4 regions of the Sphingobium sp. MK2 genome follow, and region 3 is predicted to be linked to each of the others. Evidence: predicted binding sites of a transcription regulator. Region 3 holds the regulator's gene; each other region holds the start of a gene.
The links. The regulator LexA, encoded in region 3, represses DNA repair genes until DNA is damaged. The targets are predictions, from matches to a motif close to GTTCCNCNCTTGTTCT.
Positions count from the first base shown of each region.

Region 1: the regulator LexA is predicted to act here: its motif matches at 1,825-1,840, upstream of rmuC (DNA recombination protein RmuC).
Region 2: the regulator LexA is predicted to act here: its motif matches at 2,199-2,214, upstream of uvrA (excinuclease ABC subunit UvrA).
Region 4: the regulator LexA is predicted to act here: its motif matches at 1,834-1,849, upstream of V2I08_RS11995 (PA0069 family radical SAM protein).

Region 1 covers NZ_JAZDXA010000013.1:24,877-29,060, forward strand. The annotation lists gene V2I08_RS08185 (hypothetical protein) at 53-181, opposite strand; gene rmuC (DNA recombination protein RmuC) at 323-1,810, opposite strand; gene V2I08_RS08195 (reverse transcriptase domain-containing protein) at 2,258-3,016, shown strand; tRNA gene V2I08_RS08200 (tRNA-Pro) at 3,127-3,203, opposite strand; gene yajC (preprotein translocase subunit YajC) at 3,392-3,727, shown strand; gene secD (protein translocase subunit SecD) at 3,736-4,184, shown strand, end outside.
Region 2 covers NZ_JAZDXA010000073.1:1,386-5,569, forward strand. The annotation lists gene uvrA (excinuclease ABC subunit UvrA) at 1-2,188, opposite strand, end outside; gene V2I08_RS19870 (DNA cytosine methyltransferase) at 2,318-3,460, shown strand; gene V2I08_RS19875 (GIY-YIG nuclease family protein) at 3,447-4,184, shown strand, end outside.
Region 3 covers NZ_JAZDXA010000004.1:8,681-12,864, forward strand. The annotation lists gene V2I08_RS02915 (ComEC/Rec2 family competence protein) at 1-1,590, shown strand, start outside; gene lexA (transcriptional repressor LexA) at 1,581-2,252, opposite strand; gene glp (gephyrin-like molybdotransferase Glp) at 2,322-3,503, opposite strand; partial or broken gene moaC (cyclic pyranopterin monophosphate synthase MoaC) at 3,513-3,971, opposite strand; gene trpC (indole-3-glycerol phosphate synthase TrpC) at 3,968-4,184, opposite strand, start outside.
Region 4 covers NZ_JAZDXA010000023.1:27,833-32,016, reverse strand. The annotation lists gene dnaE (DNA polymerase III subunit alpha) at 1-758, shown strand, start outside; gene V2I08_RS11995 (PA0069 family radical SAM protein) at 759-1,823, opposite strand; gene rnr (ribonuclease R) at 1,928-4,184, shown strand, end outside.

The sequences.
Region 1 (4,184 bases), on a different contig from region 3:
GCTCTTGCCATGCCAGCGGAGAAGCAGGGGGGCAAGAGACGGGCAGCGCGCCTTAGCGGCTGAGCGCCGCCTTATGCGGCATGGGATAGGGGATGCGATCCAGTTTGGCGATGAGGTCGGCAAAGGGATGGTCGGCCTCAAGCGGCCTCGACCGGCGCGGCATGTCCGGTTCGACAGGCACCGGGCGCGACGGGGGCGCACGCCTAAAGATCAATCGCTTCCACATGATAGTCTCCGACCCTTGTCTCTCAACCCTTACGGCTTTGATTTTCAAGGCTTCATACAGAAGAGACGCAGGCGGAGGGTGGTTGGTTCCCTAGCGCTATTCCGCTGCGTCGGACAGGGCGCGCAGCGCTTCGGGCGATGCGGGCTCGCGGACCAGCGCCTCGACCGGGCCAAGCTCGTCCAGTTCCTTGCCGCCGGTCTCGATATTGAGGTCGCGCAGCTTGCGCCCGGTCACCAATACCCGGCCCTCGAAACTGCCGACGAAGGCGTTGTAATCCCCGACCGCGCCATGGAGCCGATTGCCCAATTTCTTGAGCGATCCGGCGGCGGCGGCGAGGCGTTCGTATAGCTGCTTGCCCAGTTCGGCGACTTCGCGCGCCTGATCCTGCAATTTCGCTTGCCGCCACTGGCTGGCGAGCGTCCGGGCGAGCGGCAGGAAGGTGGACGGACCGCAGATGATGACGCGGTTGCGCGCGGCGCGCTCCCACAGGTCCATGTCCGCTTCCAATGCGGCGGTGACGAAATTGTCGCCCGGCACATACATGATGACGAAGTCGGGCGCCTTGTCGAACTGTTCCCAATAGGCCTTGCGCCCCAGCGCGTCGGCATGGGTGCGCATCGCGCGGGCATGGTCGGCCATATGCGCGTCGCGCAATGCCGAATCGACCTGATCGACGGCGTTCAGATAGGCGACAAGCGAGCATTTGACGTCGACCACCATCTGCTGGTCGCCGGGCAGGTTGATGATGAAGTCGGGGCGCAACCGGCCGTCTTCGACCGTAACCGATACTTCCTCGCTGAAATCGACATGGGCCGACAGGCCGGCGGCCTCGATCAGATTCTTGAACTGCTGTTCACCCCAGCGGCCGCGCGTCTTGGGCGCGGCGCGCAGCGCATTGACCAGCTTGGCGGTCTCTTCGCGCACCTGACCCTGGCCGACATGTACCTGCTGCACGGCTTCGCGCAGTTCGGCATAGCTGCCCACACGGTCCTTTTCGACCCGCTGCAATCCCTCCTCATAGCGTTTGAGCGTGGTTTCGACGGGCGAGAGCAACGTCTTCAATTGCGCCTCGCTCTTCTCGTTCGCCTGCGCAAAACGCTGGTCGGCACGGTCGAGGAACGTCTTTTGCGCCTCGCCCAGCAGCTTGCCGCCAATCTCGCTGAACTGGGCGGAAAGTTGTTCCTTGGCATCCTTGAGCGCGGCGATCTGCGCTTCGAAGGCTTCGGCGCGCGCCTGGGTATCGGACTGGAGCGCGGCGAGTTCGCGCAGGGCCGCCTCGCGCTCTGCCTGCGCCGCCTCGAAACGCTGCTGCGCACTGGCCTGGATCGCGTCGATGCGCTGTGCTGAGGCAACCTGCGCGGCGTCGAGCCGGGCGATCTGCGCTTGCGCCTGCGCCACCCGCTCCTGCTCCACCGCCAATTCGGCGATCGCGCCGTTGCGCTGCGCACTGGCGACTTCCAGCCGCGCGGCAAGGTCTGCCTTCTCCGCCGCCAAGGGTGCCAGCATCCGCCCGCGCAACAGCCACCCCACCGCCAGCCCGACGAGCAATGCGACCAGAATTAGAAGGGCGGAAAGGCTGTCCATAAATTTCCCTTTGCAGAACGAAAAGGGAACTTAGCGGGGGGAGGGGGTGGGGGCAAGGGGGATGGGGGCATGATTGGCTATGCGGGCGGGCGTAGGTTGCAACTGGTCCAAAATGAAAATTTCCGAAAAATGGAGGCTTGAAGTTGTTTCGGCTGCGTCCCACATTAGCAATCCCTCGGTATGAGGTTCTTCACGGCGGCGACTTGGAATATCCGGGAGACTGCTTCGGAGCAACATGGGTGACTGCATAACAGTTGACCATGATGCTGCTTTGGTTGGTGACTGGCGCGAAAGCGCAAGGCAGCCGAGGGTAGTGTGAAGGACCCACGGTTATGAAGATGAAACTTCGTTTCGTTCGTTACTGTGGCCTCGCCTCGGGTATTCTGGCTAACGTGCTGAAAGGTGCGTATTGGCTCATGAAGATCCTGGGCGAGGTCACCAACTACGATGCGAAATTTATACGGCCATCATTTCCAGTTAAAGCCGGGTACTCGCGTTTACGTTCCCACGAATAACGGTCGGGCACGCGGCGGTGAGATTAAACGCGACGTGGAAATGCGTTGGGCAGCGCCCAAGAACTTCTTCCATCTGCGTGATGGTGGGCACGTCGCTGCGGTGAGAATGCATCATAATGCACCTTGGGTGGCGTCGTTGGACCTGCTTCGTTTCTTTGATCAAATCAGCCGTAGCAAGATTTTCAGGTCGGTGAAGAGGCTCGGCTTCACCCAAAGCGAGGCATGGGAAATCGCTTGCGATAGCACAGTCGATAAGGTCCCTCCCGCTAGGTCGTTCAGCGTCCCCTTTGGCTTTGTGCAATCGCCGCTTATCGCCTCTCTCGTGTTGGCGCATTCCGCTCTTGGTCGGTGTATTGAGCGTCTCAGGAGAGAGGGAGTGGCCGTAACCGTATATATGGATGACATTACAGTCTCAGGTGACAGCGAGGCGATGGTTGGCACGGCAATCGCCCAACTGACTGATGCCGCCGATCTGGCGGGATTTGCTTTCAATCCAGAGAAAACGCAGCCCGCGTCAGCGGTCGTGACAAGCTTCAATATTGAGTTTGGCTCTGGGGCGATGGCTATCATCCCTGAGCGTATGGATAAGCTGGAAGAGGCATTCCTTGAAGGGAATGAATATCAGCAGCATGGCATATACGGATATGTTGCGAGCGTGAATCAAGGCCAGCTTACCAAGCTCGTTCCGTAGCGATCTTGGGTGTTGTCGGCGGCGCTGTTAGACATGCGTTAGATGAAGCTAATGGGCGCCACTGACGCTGTCAGTGGATGTTCGCTAAACCATTGCTTTTCCGAAAATCTTGGTCGGGACGAGAGGATTCGAACCTCCGACCCCCACACCCCCAGTGTGATGCGCTACCAGGCTGCGCTACGTCCCGACCGGAGGAGCGCCTTTAGAAGGGGTTTGGGCAAGTTGCAAGGGATTCGATGCGGGCTTTTGGCGGCCGCTGACGATTCCCTAATCATATTGCCTCCGCCCTTGCATCTGTGGTAGCCGCCCGGCCTTGATAGGCGGGCGCTCCCATGCGTTGCGCGGCCAACTGACATATAGGCGAAAGTCCCACTCATGTTCATATCGACAGCCTTTGCCCAGACCGCTGGCGGGGAAGCCTCCGGCGCCGGAATCCTGGTGCAGATGGCACCGCTGGTCCTGATCTTCGTGGTCTTCTATTTCCTGCTGATCCGTCCGCAGCAAAAGAAGATGAAGGAGCATAAGGCCAAGATCGACGCGGTGAAGAAGGGTGACCAGGTCGTCACCGGCGGCGGCCTGATCGGCAAGGTCGTGCGCGTCGATGACATCTATGCCGATGTCGAACTGGCACCGAACATGAAGGTCAAGGCGGTCAAGTCGACCCTGACCGACGTGATCGACCCGACCACTGCCAAGCCCGCGAACGACTGACCCCAACGATGCTCAATTTCTCGCGTGCGGCGGTGATCGCGATCATCCTGCCCCTGTTGATTGGTGTGCTGTGCGCGGTGCCGAGCTTCCTGCCCGATTCGGCTGTAGCCCGGCTGCCCGGTTTCATGCAGACGCGGGTCAATCTTGGTCTCGACCTGTCGGGCGGCAGTCATCTGCTGCTCGAAGCCTCGACCCAGGATGTCGCCAAGCAGCGGCTCGTCAATATGGAGGAGCAGGTTCGCACCGAACTGCGCCGGGCTGACCCGCGCATCGCGATCGGCGATATCTCCAGCCGTGACGGGAAGCTGAGCTTCATGGTGCGCGATCCGGCGCAAGTGGATGCCGCCGTCGAGCGCATCCGCCCGCTGACGCAGGGCGCGGGGCTGACCGGCCAGCGCGATTTCGACGTGGCGGTGGTCAACAGCTCCACCATCACGATCACGCCGACCAATGCGGG
Region 2 (4,184 bases), on a different contig from region 3:
CGCAATGTTCAAGGCCCGTCACCTTGTCATGCGCGCCGGCCAGGATGCGCGCGCCGTTGAGGGCGCGGGCGGAGGCGGCGTAGAGCGTGTCGATGGTGAAGCTGGACTTGCCGGAGCCGGAGACGCCGGTGATGCAGGTGAAGGTGCCGAGCGGGATCGACGCCGTGACGCCGCGCAGATTATTGGCGCGGGCGTTGTGGACGGTCAGCTTCTTGCCGGTGCCCTTGCGGCGTTTCTTGGGCACTTCGATGCGGCGGGTGCCGTTGAGATAATCGGCGGTGAGGGAGTTTTTGGCTTTCAGGATCTGCTTGAGCGTGCCTTGCGCGACGATCTCGCCGCCGCGAATGCCGGCGCCCGGTCCCATGTCGACGATATAGTCGGCGTGGCGGATGGCGTCTTCGTCATGCTCGACGACGATGACGCTGTTGCCGAGGTCGCGCAGGCGTTTGAGGGTGACGAGCAGGCGGTCATTGTCGCGCTGATGCAGGCCGATCGACGGTTCGTCGAGGACGTAGAGGACGCCGGAGAGGCCGGAGCCGATCTGCGAGGCGAGGCGGATGCGTTGGGATTCGCCGCCGGATAGCGTGCCGCTGGTGCGGTCGAGGTTCAGATAGTCGAGGCCGACATTGTTGAGGAAACCGAGGCGCTCGACAATTTCCTTGAGGATGGCCTTGGCGATCTGGTTCTGCTGGTCGTTGAGCTTGGCGGGCATCGCGGTGAAGAAGGCGAGCGCGTCCACCACCGAGCGGCGGGTGGAGAGGGAGATGTCCTCGCCCGCGATCTTGACCGCGAGGGCTTCGGGTTTGAGGCGCGCGCCGTGGCAGGTCTCGCAGGGCTGGGCGCGTTGATATTTGCTCAGTTCCTCGCGCATCCAGGCGGATTCGGTTTGCAGGAGGCGGCGGTTGAGGTTGCCGATGACGCCCTCAAACGCTTTTTTCACTTCGTAGCTTTTGCGGCCATCCATGAATTTGAGCGTGACCGGCTTGCCGCCGGTGCCGTGGAGGATGATGAGCTTGATCTCGCCGGGGAGGTCGGCCCAGGGGGTGTCGAGGCTGAAGCCGAACTCCTTGGCGAGGGAGCCGAGGACTTGCATATAATAGGGCGAGGGCGGGTTGGACTTGGCCCAGGGGACGACTGCGCCTTTTTTGAGGGAGAGGGCTTCGTTGGGGACGACGAGTTCGGGGTCGAACTCCTGCCGTTCGCCAAGGCCATCGCAGGCGGGGCAGGCGCCCATGGGGGCGTTGAAGGAGAAGAGGCGCGGCTCGATCTCGGCAATGGTGAAGCCGCTGACGGGGCAGGCGAATTTTTCGGAAAAGACGATGCGGTTGGCGGGGACTTCCGCGCCTTTCATCTTCTTCTTTAGCCCCTCCCCTTCAGGGGAGGGGTTGGGGAGGGGCTGTGCATCGACGAGAGCCCCCACCCCCGGCCCCTCCCCTGAAGGGGAGGGGAGAAGATTTGCGACATTGCCATCCGCCAGGTCCACATAGGCCAGCCCATCCGCCAGCTTGAGCGCTTGCTCAAAACTGTCGGCCAGGCGCGTGCCCATGTCGGGGGCGACGGCGAGGCGGTCGACGACGACTTCGATGTCATGCTTGTACTTCTTGTCGAGCGCGGGGGCGTCTTCGATCAGCATCATTTCGCCGTCGATGCGGACGCGGGTGTAGCCCGCCTTCTGCCACTCCGCGAGTTCCTTGCGATATTCGCCCTTGCGCCCGCGCACGACGGGGGCGAGCAGGTAGAAGCGGGTGCCTTCGGGCAGGAGCATCACGCGGTCGACCATCTGGCTGACGGTCTGCGCGCTGATCGGCAGGCCGGTCGCGGGGCTGTAGGGAATGCCGACGCGCGCCCAGAGCAAGCGCATATAATCATAGATTTCGGTGACGGTCGCGACGGTGGAGCGGGGATTGCGGCTGGTCGTCTTCTGCTCGATGCTGATCGCGGGGCTGAGGCCCTCAATATGTTCGACATCGGGCTTCTGCATCATCTCCAGAAACTGGCGCGCATAGGCGGAGAGCGATTCCACATAGCGGCGCTGCCCCTCGGCATAGATGGTGTCGAAGGCGAGCGAGGATTTGCCCGACCCCGAAAGCCCGGTGATGACGATCAGGCTGTCGCGGGGCAGATCGACATCGACGCCCTTGAGGTTGTGTTCACGCGCGCCGCGGACGGAAATGTGGGTAAGGCTCATGAGGGGCGTTGTTCCAGATTTGTTCTTGCGCTGCAAGCGCCGCTAATACACAGTGCTCGCAAATGGGATGGTGTCCCGCAATGGACAAGCGGACTTGCTTATATAGTTTAGCTTGGCAAGGTGGCCGATATGAGCGAACGGACATTTTACGAGTTTTTCGCCGGTGGCGGGATGGCACGCGCCGGGTTGGGGCAGGGGTGGCGGTGCCTGTTTGCCAATGATTTCGATCCTAAGAAAGCGGCATCCTACGCCGAAAATTGGGGCGGTGATGTGCTGCATGTGGGGGATGTCGCCAACGTTGCCACCAACCAGCTACCAGGCCATGCCGATCTCATTTGGGCGTCCTTCCCATGCCAGGACTTGTCTCTGGCGGGCAATGGCGCTGGCCTGGGTGGCGCGCGATCCGGCACTTTCTGGCCGTTCTGGAACCTTGTAAAATCTCTTCGTGATGAGAAACGCAAGCCACGGACCATCGTGTTGGAGAATGTCTGCGGATTGCTTACATCCCATGGCGGTGCCGATTTTGCCGCGTTGTGCAATGCGATTGGTGACGCTGGCTATTGGTTCGGCGCGCTGGTGATCGACGCCCAGCATTTTGTGCCCCAATCCCGGCCGAGGCTTTTTCTGGTCGCGGTCGATCAATCCATGAATATACCCGGCCATGTTATCAGCCCCTATGCTGTCGATATGTGGCACCCCCATCGACTACGCACCGTGCAGGCTACTTTGCCAGAACGGCTGCGGTCGCGCTGGCTCTGGTTCGCGCCGCCCGTTCCAAAACCGTCCGCTACTCGTTTGATCGATATCATCGAGGATGAGCAAACCGGACCATGTTGGGCAAGCGAGGCCGATACGGCGCGGTTGCTTGGGATGATGAGCCCGGTCAACCGCGCGAAGATAGATTTGGTTATGGCCAATCGCCATCGCAGCGTCGGTGCGGTCTATAAGCGCACACGCATGGAAGCTGGCCGTAAGATGCAAAGGGCCGAAGTGCGGTTCGATCTTGCAGGGTGCCTGCGCACGCCCGGTGGCGGTTCCAGTCGCCAGATCATTATGATGATCGAGAATGGCAGGGTGCGGTCGCGGTTGATGTCGGCGCGGGAGACGGCGCGCCTGATGGGTTTGCCGGATCGTTACAAACTGCCGGAACGATATAATGATGCCTATCATCTGACAGGGGACGGCGTGGCGGTTCCTGCCGTTCGTTATCTGGCGGAAAATATATTATTGCCCGTGCTGAACTTGAGGGAGCCGCATATTGTTGCCGCCTGATGAAAAGGACGGTCGAAGGAAGCGGCAGGTTGCGGACATTGCAACGCATAAGCCTCCTGACGAAACAGTGCAGCTTCGCGCAGAACTCAACAGGTTCAAAAACCAGAAGCTGTCCCAATTTATCGATAATCCTCCGCTAACGAAGAAGGGGGACTCCATCACCGTCGGCGCCGTGAGATGGGGCGTTTATGCGTTTTTCGACTATGATGGTGAGCCTATTTATGTCGGGCAGACCCGCGAGAGCCTGGGAAGCCGGATCGGTCGGCATTTAACGAACCAACGTACAGACGCGGTCGCTATGTCCGTGCTCGATCCATTTGAGGTTCGCACGGTGAAAGTCTGGGCGTTGCACCAATATCAGGACGTGAAGGGTTACCCTAAGCGTAACGGTCGAGCGCGCGAAGCCGCAGATCATCTCAACAGGTTGGAACGAACCGTATTTTTGCGCTTGGTCGAGGAGAGCGATTTCGGCCGGATATTGAATGAGAAAGATCCGCCCGACGTGGAAATTTGCGACTTGCCCGCGAGTATAGAGGGCGAAATCGTGAGCGCTGAGGCTGTGCGGTTTCGTCAACACCCTGATTTACGCATCGCCCGGCGCGCGCAGACAATTGCGCGGCTGGCCCATATCATTGCGGGACGGGACGTGCAGGCGGGCCTCCGCAGGGCCTTGGCGACACAGGCGGACAGGTTGGCCTGGCTGGCCAATGAGCGGTTCAGGGCG
Region 3 (4,184 bases):
TATTTCCAGGGCATTGGCGCGACCGGCAAGGCGTTGCGGCCCGTTGAGGTGGTGAAGCCTGCGGTGGGTGACCCGCCATTACGCGCGCGGCTATTTGCCCATGTTGCCGATAAGGTGGACGATCCGGCCAGGGGGATTGCGATTACATTGGCGACCGGCGATCAGGGTGCGATCGCCGATGCCGATGCCGAAGCGATGCGCGATAGCGGCCTTGCCCATCTTCTGTCGATCAGTGGCCTGCACGTGACCGCGTTGATTGGCGTGGTGATATTCCTGCTGATGCGGATCATGGCGCTTAGTCGGCGGGCCGCGCTCGACTGGCCCTTGATGCTGATCGCAGCAGCGGGGGGCGCACTCGCAGGTGTGGGCTATACGTTGTTGACTGGTGCGGAGGTGCCAACAGTGCGCTCCTGCATCGCGGCGCTGCTGGTGCTGGGCGGATTGGCAATGGGGCGGGATGCCATCACGTTACGGTTGGTCGCCACGGGCGCGCTGATTGTGCTGGTCTTCTGGCCCGAAGCGCTGGTCGGGCCGAGCTTTCAGATGAGCTTTGCGGCGGTCACGGCGTTGGTGGCATTGGCGGAACATAAGCGGTTCCGCGCCTTTGCCGCCGCGCGGGATGAGGTGCGCTGGCGCAAGGTTGCGCGCATGCTGCTGGTGACATTGGCGACCGGCTTCGTCATCGAACTTGTGCTGATGCCGATCGCGCTGTTCCATTTTCACAAGGCGGGCATGTTGGGGGCGTTCGCCAATATCATCGCGATCCCGCTGACCACCTTTGTCGTGATGCCATTGGAGGCGCTGGCATTGCTGTTCGATCTGGTCGGCCTCGGCGCGCCTTTCTGGTGGTTGACGCAGCAAGCGCTGACGTTGCTGCTGGCGATCGCCCATGGCGTGTCGGCCAGTCCCTGGGCGACGATGTTGACGCCATCGGTGCCTTCATCCGTCTTTTCCGTGATAATGGGTGGACTGGTCTGGTGCTTATTGTGGCGTAGCCGATGGCGCTGGTTGGGACTGGGGCCGGTGGGGGCAGGCGTTATCGCCCTATTATTGCTGTCGCCGCCCGACATATTGGTGACCGGCGATGGTCGCCATGTTGCCGTGCGGACACCCGATGGGCGCATGGCGATATTGCGCGCGGGGGCGGGCGATTATGTGCGCGATGTCTTGTCGGAGAGCGCGGGCTATGATGGTGCGCTGGAGCCGATCGCGCGGTTGCCGCAGGCGCGCTGTTCGAGCGATTTGTGCGCGGTCGGGTTGATGGCGGGTGGTCGGCGCTGGCAGTTGCTCGTGACCCGCAGCGACATGCTGGTGGATCGCGCCACGTTCGAACGCGATTGCGCGGCGGCGGATATCGTCATTGCCGATCGTGGCCTGCCGCGCTGGTGCCGCCCGCGCTGGCTCAAGATCGACCGCCGCCTGCTGGCGCGAACCGGCGGCATGGCCATCGATCTGGACCATGCCGCCATTCGCACGGTGCGTCAGGCGGGTGACGCGCATCCCTGGATCGCGCCGATCCCCAAGCGATCGCGCCGCTATGATCCATCGAAACCGCGCCCGTTGTATGCGCGGCCTCGACCTCAATTATAGCGGCGGAGCAGTCCGGCGAGCTTGCCTTGGATCTGGACCTGGCGCGGGTCGTAGATTTGCGGCTCATAGGCGCTATTGGCCGGGTCGAGCCGCACCCTCTGCCCTTCGCGGCGGAAATATTTGAGCGTGGCTTCATTATCGTCGATCAGGGCGACGACGATCTGGCCTTCGCGCGCGACTTCGGTCCGCTGGATCAGCGCGAAGTCACCGTCGAGAATACCGGCCTCCATCATCGAATCGCCGGACACTTCCAGCGCATAATGATCACCTGCGCCAAGCAGGGCGGCGGGAACGGACAACATCGTCTGCCCCTCCATCGCCTCGATCGGGACGCCTGCCGCGATCCGACCATGCATCGGGATTTCGATGACGTCGTTGGCGGCGATGAGTTGTGGTGCCGACACCTGCGGTTTGGGCGCGATGATCGGGGCCGGGATGCGATGCATGGCATCGGGCAGCTTCAACACTTCGAGCGCGCGCGCGCGGTTGGGAAGACGGCGGATGAAGCCGCGTTCTTCGAGCGCGTTGATCAGGCGGTGAATGCCCGACTTGGAGCGCAGATCCAGCGCATCCTTCATCTCCTCGAAAGAGGGCGACACGCCGCCTTCCTCCAATCGGGTTTGAATGAAGCTCAGCAATTCCTGCTGTTTGGGCGTCAACATGGCTGCGGTCCTCCGTGGAACGTATAAGGAACGCATAGGAAACAGATGAAGATTAGTCAAGCGACCGGATCAGGGCAGGGGCAGAATTTGCACCGTGTTGCCGATGGCCGCGGGGGGAGAACCGGCGGGGCGGACGATCAGGCAGTCGGCCAGGGCCATGGCAGCGGTGGCGGCGCTGTCTTGCGAGGTGACCGAGACGATGCCGCCTTCGCTGCGGTAGGCGCGGAGATAATCGTCGCGGTCGCCGGTGGCGGGGAGGGGGGACGCGAGGCGGGCTTCGTGAAGGGGCGGGAGCGGGGCGCTTGCGCCCGCCATATGGCGGACCAGGGGCAGCAGGAACAGGGTGCCGGTGACGAAAGCCGACACGGGGTTGCCGGGTAACCCTAAGAATAGCGCGCTGCCGAGCCGTCCGGCCATCAGCGGCTTGCCGGGGCGCATGGCGATCTTCCAGAAATCGAGCGTGCCGCCGGCTTGCGCGAAGGCGGGACGGACCATGTCATGATCGCCGACCGATGCGCCGCCGGTTGAGACGATGATGTCGGCCTGGCGCGCGCGACTGAGCGCTGTGACCATGGCGTCGAGATCGTCGGCTACGATGCCGAGGTCGATGACGTCGCAGGGCACGGCGGCCAGCATCGCGGCGAGCATCGGGGCGTTGGAGGAGGGGAGAGCCCCCGGCGGGGTTGGCACGCCGGGCGGCACCAGTTCGTCGCCGGTCGAGAGTAGCGCGACCTTGGGCCGCTGTCCGACGGGCAAGCTGCCATGGCCGCCCAATACGGCCAGCGCGATCTGGGTCGGGCCGAGCCGCGAGCCTGCCTTGAGCAGGGGCGCGCCCTGCGCGAAGTCCGATGCGGCGGGGCGGACGTGGCGGCCGGGAGGGAGTGGGTCGGTGCTGGCGGTCAGGCTGTCGCCGTCGCGGGTGGCGTTCTCCTGGATTAGGATGGCGTCGGCCCCTTCGGGTAAGGGCGCGCCGGTGAAGATGCGGCAGGCTTCGCCCGGCGCGAGGGGCGGCGGCGGTGTGCCGCCTGCGCTGCTGGTCATGGTGACATGCCAGGGGCCGGGAGCCTCAGCGGCGCGCACGGCATAGCCGTCCATGGCGCTCAAGTCGGCCCAGGGCTGGGCGCGCTGCGCGACGACATCGTGGGTGAGCCAGCGTCCGGCGCAGGCGGTAACTGGAACGTCCTCGACAGGCAGCGGGTCGGCCAGGGCGAACAGGCGGGCCTGCGCCTCCGCAACGGGCAGCAGGCTCATGGGCCTGTGCCAGTCGCCCGACTTGCCCCCGGTCTTGCTGAGCAGACGGACGCCGTCGATGACCATCGCCTTGTCGATCGCCTTGGCCATGTCGTAGATGGTCAGCAGGGCGACGGAGGCGGCGGTCAGTGCTTCCATCTCGACGCCGGTCTGGCATGCGGTGCGCGCGGTGGCGGTGACGCGGACGCCGGTGTCGTCCAGGTCGAAATCTATCGTCACGGCACTGAGCGCGATCGGGTGGCAGAGCGGGATGAGATCGGCGGTGCGCTTGGCGGCCATGATGCCCGCGACCCGCGCGACGGCGAGGACGTCGCCTTTCTTGACCAGGCCAGCGAGGATCGCGGCGGCGGCCTCCTCGCTCATCTCGATCCGTCCGTCGGCAACGGCTTCGCGCGCGGTCACGGCTTTGGCCGAGACATCGACCATGCGGGCTGCGCCGTCGGGGTCGAGATGGGTGAGATCGCTCATGCGCCGGTCAGCAGGTGGCGGGTGGCGGCTTCGACATCAGCCTGCCGCATCAATGTTTCCCCGACGAGGAAGCAGCGCACGCCATGGTCGGCCATGGCGGTGAGGTCGGCATGGCCGGTGAGGCCGCTTTCGGCGACGAAGGTGCAGCCGTCGGGGGCTTTCCCCACCAGTTCATAGGTGCGGGCGAAATCGACGGTGAAGTCGCGCAGGTCG
Region 4 (4,184 bases), on a different contig from region 3:
CGCCCCATGCCGATGTCCGCATTCCCCCGCATCAGGCCTGGACCGTGTCCGATCGCATGGCGCAGGAAAAGGAGGCGTTCGGCTTCTATTTCTCCGCCCATCCAGTCGATCGCTACCGCCATCTGGCCGATGCGCGTGGTGCGCGCAGCTATGGCGCGGTCTGTCAGCAGCCGGTGGGCATGCCGAACGAGGAAGGGCGCGTCATGACCATCATGGCGGCCATGGTGGAAGATGTGCGCTGGCGCGAAACCAAGCGCGGCGCGCGTTATGCCAACGCCACCTTCTCCGACAGTAGCGGCCAGTTTCAGGCCAGTTGTTTCGAGGAGGATGCCTGTAAGGCGATCGAGGAATTGGCGCGCGACGGTGATTGCGCCTTGCTGGTTGTCGAACTGGACCGGCTACCGGGCGAGGAAACGCCGCGCGTCACGGTGCGCGGCGTCGAACCTTTCCGCCAGATCGCCAGTGCCTCGCGCATGGAATTGACGGTCGATGTGGAAACGGCGGAGGCGGTTGCCAAATTGGCGGAGATATTGGGGCAGGCCGAAGGCGGGCGCAGCGAAATCTTCCTGCGCGCGCCGGTCAGCGATGGCCAGGCGGCGCGCGTCTTCTTGGGCGACAGGTTCAGCCTGGGCGCGGATCAAGTAGATGCAATCGGGGCTATCCGGGGTCTGACCATCCATCGCTTCGAGCGGATGGACGTGAAGGCGGACGGCTATAAGACGCGCACCCGCCGGTCGGGCATGCGGTTGGTGGGCTGATTAAAAGAGCCGCAGCTGCGCGCCTTCGGGCGGGCGGAACAGGTCGGTGCGCAAGGTCAGCCGCTCGTCGCCAAAGCCGGCCTTCCGGCGGGCCTTGACGAAGCGGCTGCGGATCAGGTCGGCCCACACGCCTTGCCCACGCATCCGGCTGCCGAAATTGGGGTCATTATCGCGCCCGCCGCGCAGGTCGCGGATGATGGCCATTACTTTGGCCGCGCGGTCGGGATGATGCGCGTCGAGCCAGGCGCGAAACAGCGGCACCACCTCATGCGGTAGGCGGACGAGGATATAGTTGATATCTCGCGCGCCCGCCGCTGCGACACGGGCGACGAGGCTTTCGATTTCATGGTCGTTGATGGCGGGGATGATCGGCGACATGTTGGCTGTCACGGGAATGCCCGCCTGCGCCAGTTGCGCGATCGCCTCCAGCCGCCGTTCGGGATGGGGTGCGCGGGGTTCCAGCGTGCGGGCGACCTTGGGGTCGAGCGTGGTGACGGAAATCATGACCGCCACCAGATTGTCGCGGGCCAGGTCCGCCAGCAGATCAATGTCGCGCAGGATGCGATCGGACTTGGTCGTGATGAAGGTCGGGTGCCGCGTTTCGACCAGCACTTCCAGCACCTGCCGCGTGATCCGCCAGTCCTTTTCGATCGGTTGATAGGGATCGGTATTGGTCCCCATCGCGATCGGCGCGACGCTGTAATTTTTCCTGGCCAGTTCGGTGCGCAGCAGGGCTGCTGCATCCGGCTTGGCGAAGAGCTTGGTTTCGAAATCCAGCCCCGGTGACAGGTCATGATAGGCGTGGCTGGGCCGCGCATAGCAATAGATGCAGCCATGTTCACAGCCGCGATAGGCGTTGATGGATCTGTCGAAACCGATGTCGGGAGAGGCGTTGCGGGCGATGATGGTGCGTGACCGTTCGACCGTGACTTCGGTGCGGAGTCGCGGGAGTGCGCCTTCCAGCATGGCCAGGTCGAGCCAGTCGCCATCGACCGCCCGCTGCGGTAGATTGAAGCGTTGGCTTTCGCCGTTGACGGTCGCGCCTCTGCCCTTTTCGATGGTCATGACCAAGATTAGAACAAATAAGGAACGATGGCAACAGGGTGGTCGAGCATCGGTTCGGACCAGAGCACTGGCGTCACGCGGGCGGCGTGCCTATAGCTAAGTGCATGGCATCAACCCAAAAGCACAAGACACCGGACAAGGTCCGCCCCGCAGGCTTCCCGACGCGCGATCAGGTGATGGATTTCATCACCACATCGGACCAGCCCGCGGGCAAGCGGGAGATCGCCAAGGCCTTCGGCCTCAAGGGGCAGGAGAAGATCGCGCTCAAGGCGCTGCTCAAGGATATGGCCGACGAAGGGCTGATCGACCTTGGCCCCGCGCGCGCCTTTCACAAGCTGGGCGGCGTGCCCAAGGTGACGGTGCTGCGGATCATTGATGTCGATGACACGACGCTGATCGCGACGCCCGAACGGTGGGAGGCCGAAGGCCAGCCCGCGCCGCGCCTGCGCATCGTGGAGCGCGGCAAGCGCGGCGCGCTGACCATCGGCGATCGCATCCTGGCACGGACCGAGGAAGCGGGGCGTGGCTGGGTCGCGCATCCGATGAAGAAGCTCGCCAAGGCGACCGAAATGCTGCTGGGCGTGGTCGAGGAGATGGCCGACGGCAAATTATGGCTGCGCCCGGTGGACAAGCGCATCCGCAAGGATACGCCGATCAGCGACGCGGGCACCGCCAAGAAGGGCGACCTCGTGCTGGCCGAGCCTTCCGGCCGCCCGCCGCGCATTTCTGCGCGGGTGACTGACATATTGGGCGACCCCTTCGCCCCGCGCAGCTTCAGTCTGATCGCCATTCACAAACATGGCATCCCCCATGTCTTTCCCGAAGCGACGGAGGAAGAGGCGCTGGTCGCCGCTGCCCTGCCGCTGCATGAGGAGAAGCGCGAAGACTTGCGCCACTTGCCGATCGTCGCGATTGATCCGGTGGATGCGCGCGATCATGACGATGCGGTGTGGGCGGAAGCGGACAGCGACCCGGACAATAGTGGCGGGTTTCGCGCGATCGTCGCCATTGCCGATGTCAGCTACTATGTACGCCCCGGCAGCGCGCTCGATCGGGAGGCACGCAAGCGCGGAAATAGTGTTTATTTTCCTGACCTTGTCGTACCGATGCTACCGCATCAGCTATCGTCGGACATGTGTTCGCTTCGGGCCGGACAGGACCGGGCGGCGATGGCGTGCCACCTGACCATCAATGCGCAGGGGAAGGTGACGGCCTGGCGCTTTAGCCGCGCGGTGATCCGCGTTGCGTCGGTCATGGCCTATGAGGATGCGCAGGCGGCGATCGACGGCACGGGCCAGCATGATCTGCTCGAAACGGCGCTCAAGCCGCTATGGGCTTGCTGGGCACTGTTGCACAAGGCGCGGCTGGCGCGCGAGCCATTGGCGCTCGACTTGCCCGAACGGCGGGTGGTGCTGGACGAATGGGGCAAGATCGTCAGCGTCGCTGTCCGCGAACGGCTCGATGCGCATATGCTGATCGAGGATTATATGATCGCGGCCAATGTCGCGGCGGCCAAGGCGCTGGAAGCGAAGAAGGCGCCGGTCATGTACCGCGTCCATGAACCGCCAAGCCGCGACAAGCTGGTGGCGCTCAAGGAATATCTGGCGACGTTCGACATTGAATTTGCGCTGGGGCAGGTGATCCGGCCCGCGACGTTCAACCATCTGATCAAGCGGGTGGGGGAAGCGGAAGCCAAGCCGCAGATCATGGAGCAGATTTTGCGCAGCCAGACCCAGGCCTATTATAGTCCGCAGAATATGGGGCATTTCGGCCTGGCGCTTGGCTCCTATGGCCATTTCACCTCGCCGATCCGCCGCTATGCCGACCTTTTGGTCCATCGTGCGCTGGTGGGGGCTTATGGGTTGGAACTACCCGCGCCCAAGGGCGGGACCATCCCCGACCGATCCTCGCTCAGCCAGGAGGATTATGAGAATATGGGCAAGGTCGGAGAGATGATCTCCGGCCATGAACGGCGCGCGATGGAGGCCGAACGCGATACGGTCGATCGCTATGTCGCCGCGTTCCTAGCCACCCATGTCGGCGAACTGGTCAAGGCGCGGATTACCGGGGTTCAGAATTTCGGCTTCTTCGCCACTGTCGATGGCCTCGGCGGTGATGGGCTGGTGCCGGTTTCGACCATGGGCGCGGAACGCTTTTTCTATGACGAGGCGGGCAAAGCGTTGGAAGGCGTCGAGAGCGGTGATCGCTATACGGTCGGCCAGCGGCTGGAACTGCGGTTGGCCGAGGCTGACCCGATCAACGGATCGCTACGCTTCGAGCTGCCCGATCATCCCGCGCCGCGCGGCGGGCCGATGAAGCGGGACCGGACGCGGCCGGGCAGCCATCGCGGGCGGCCGATCA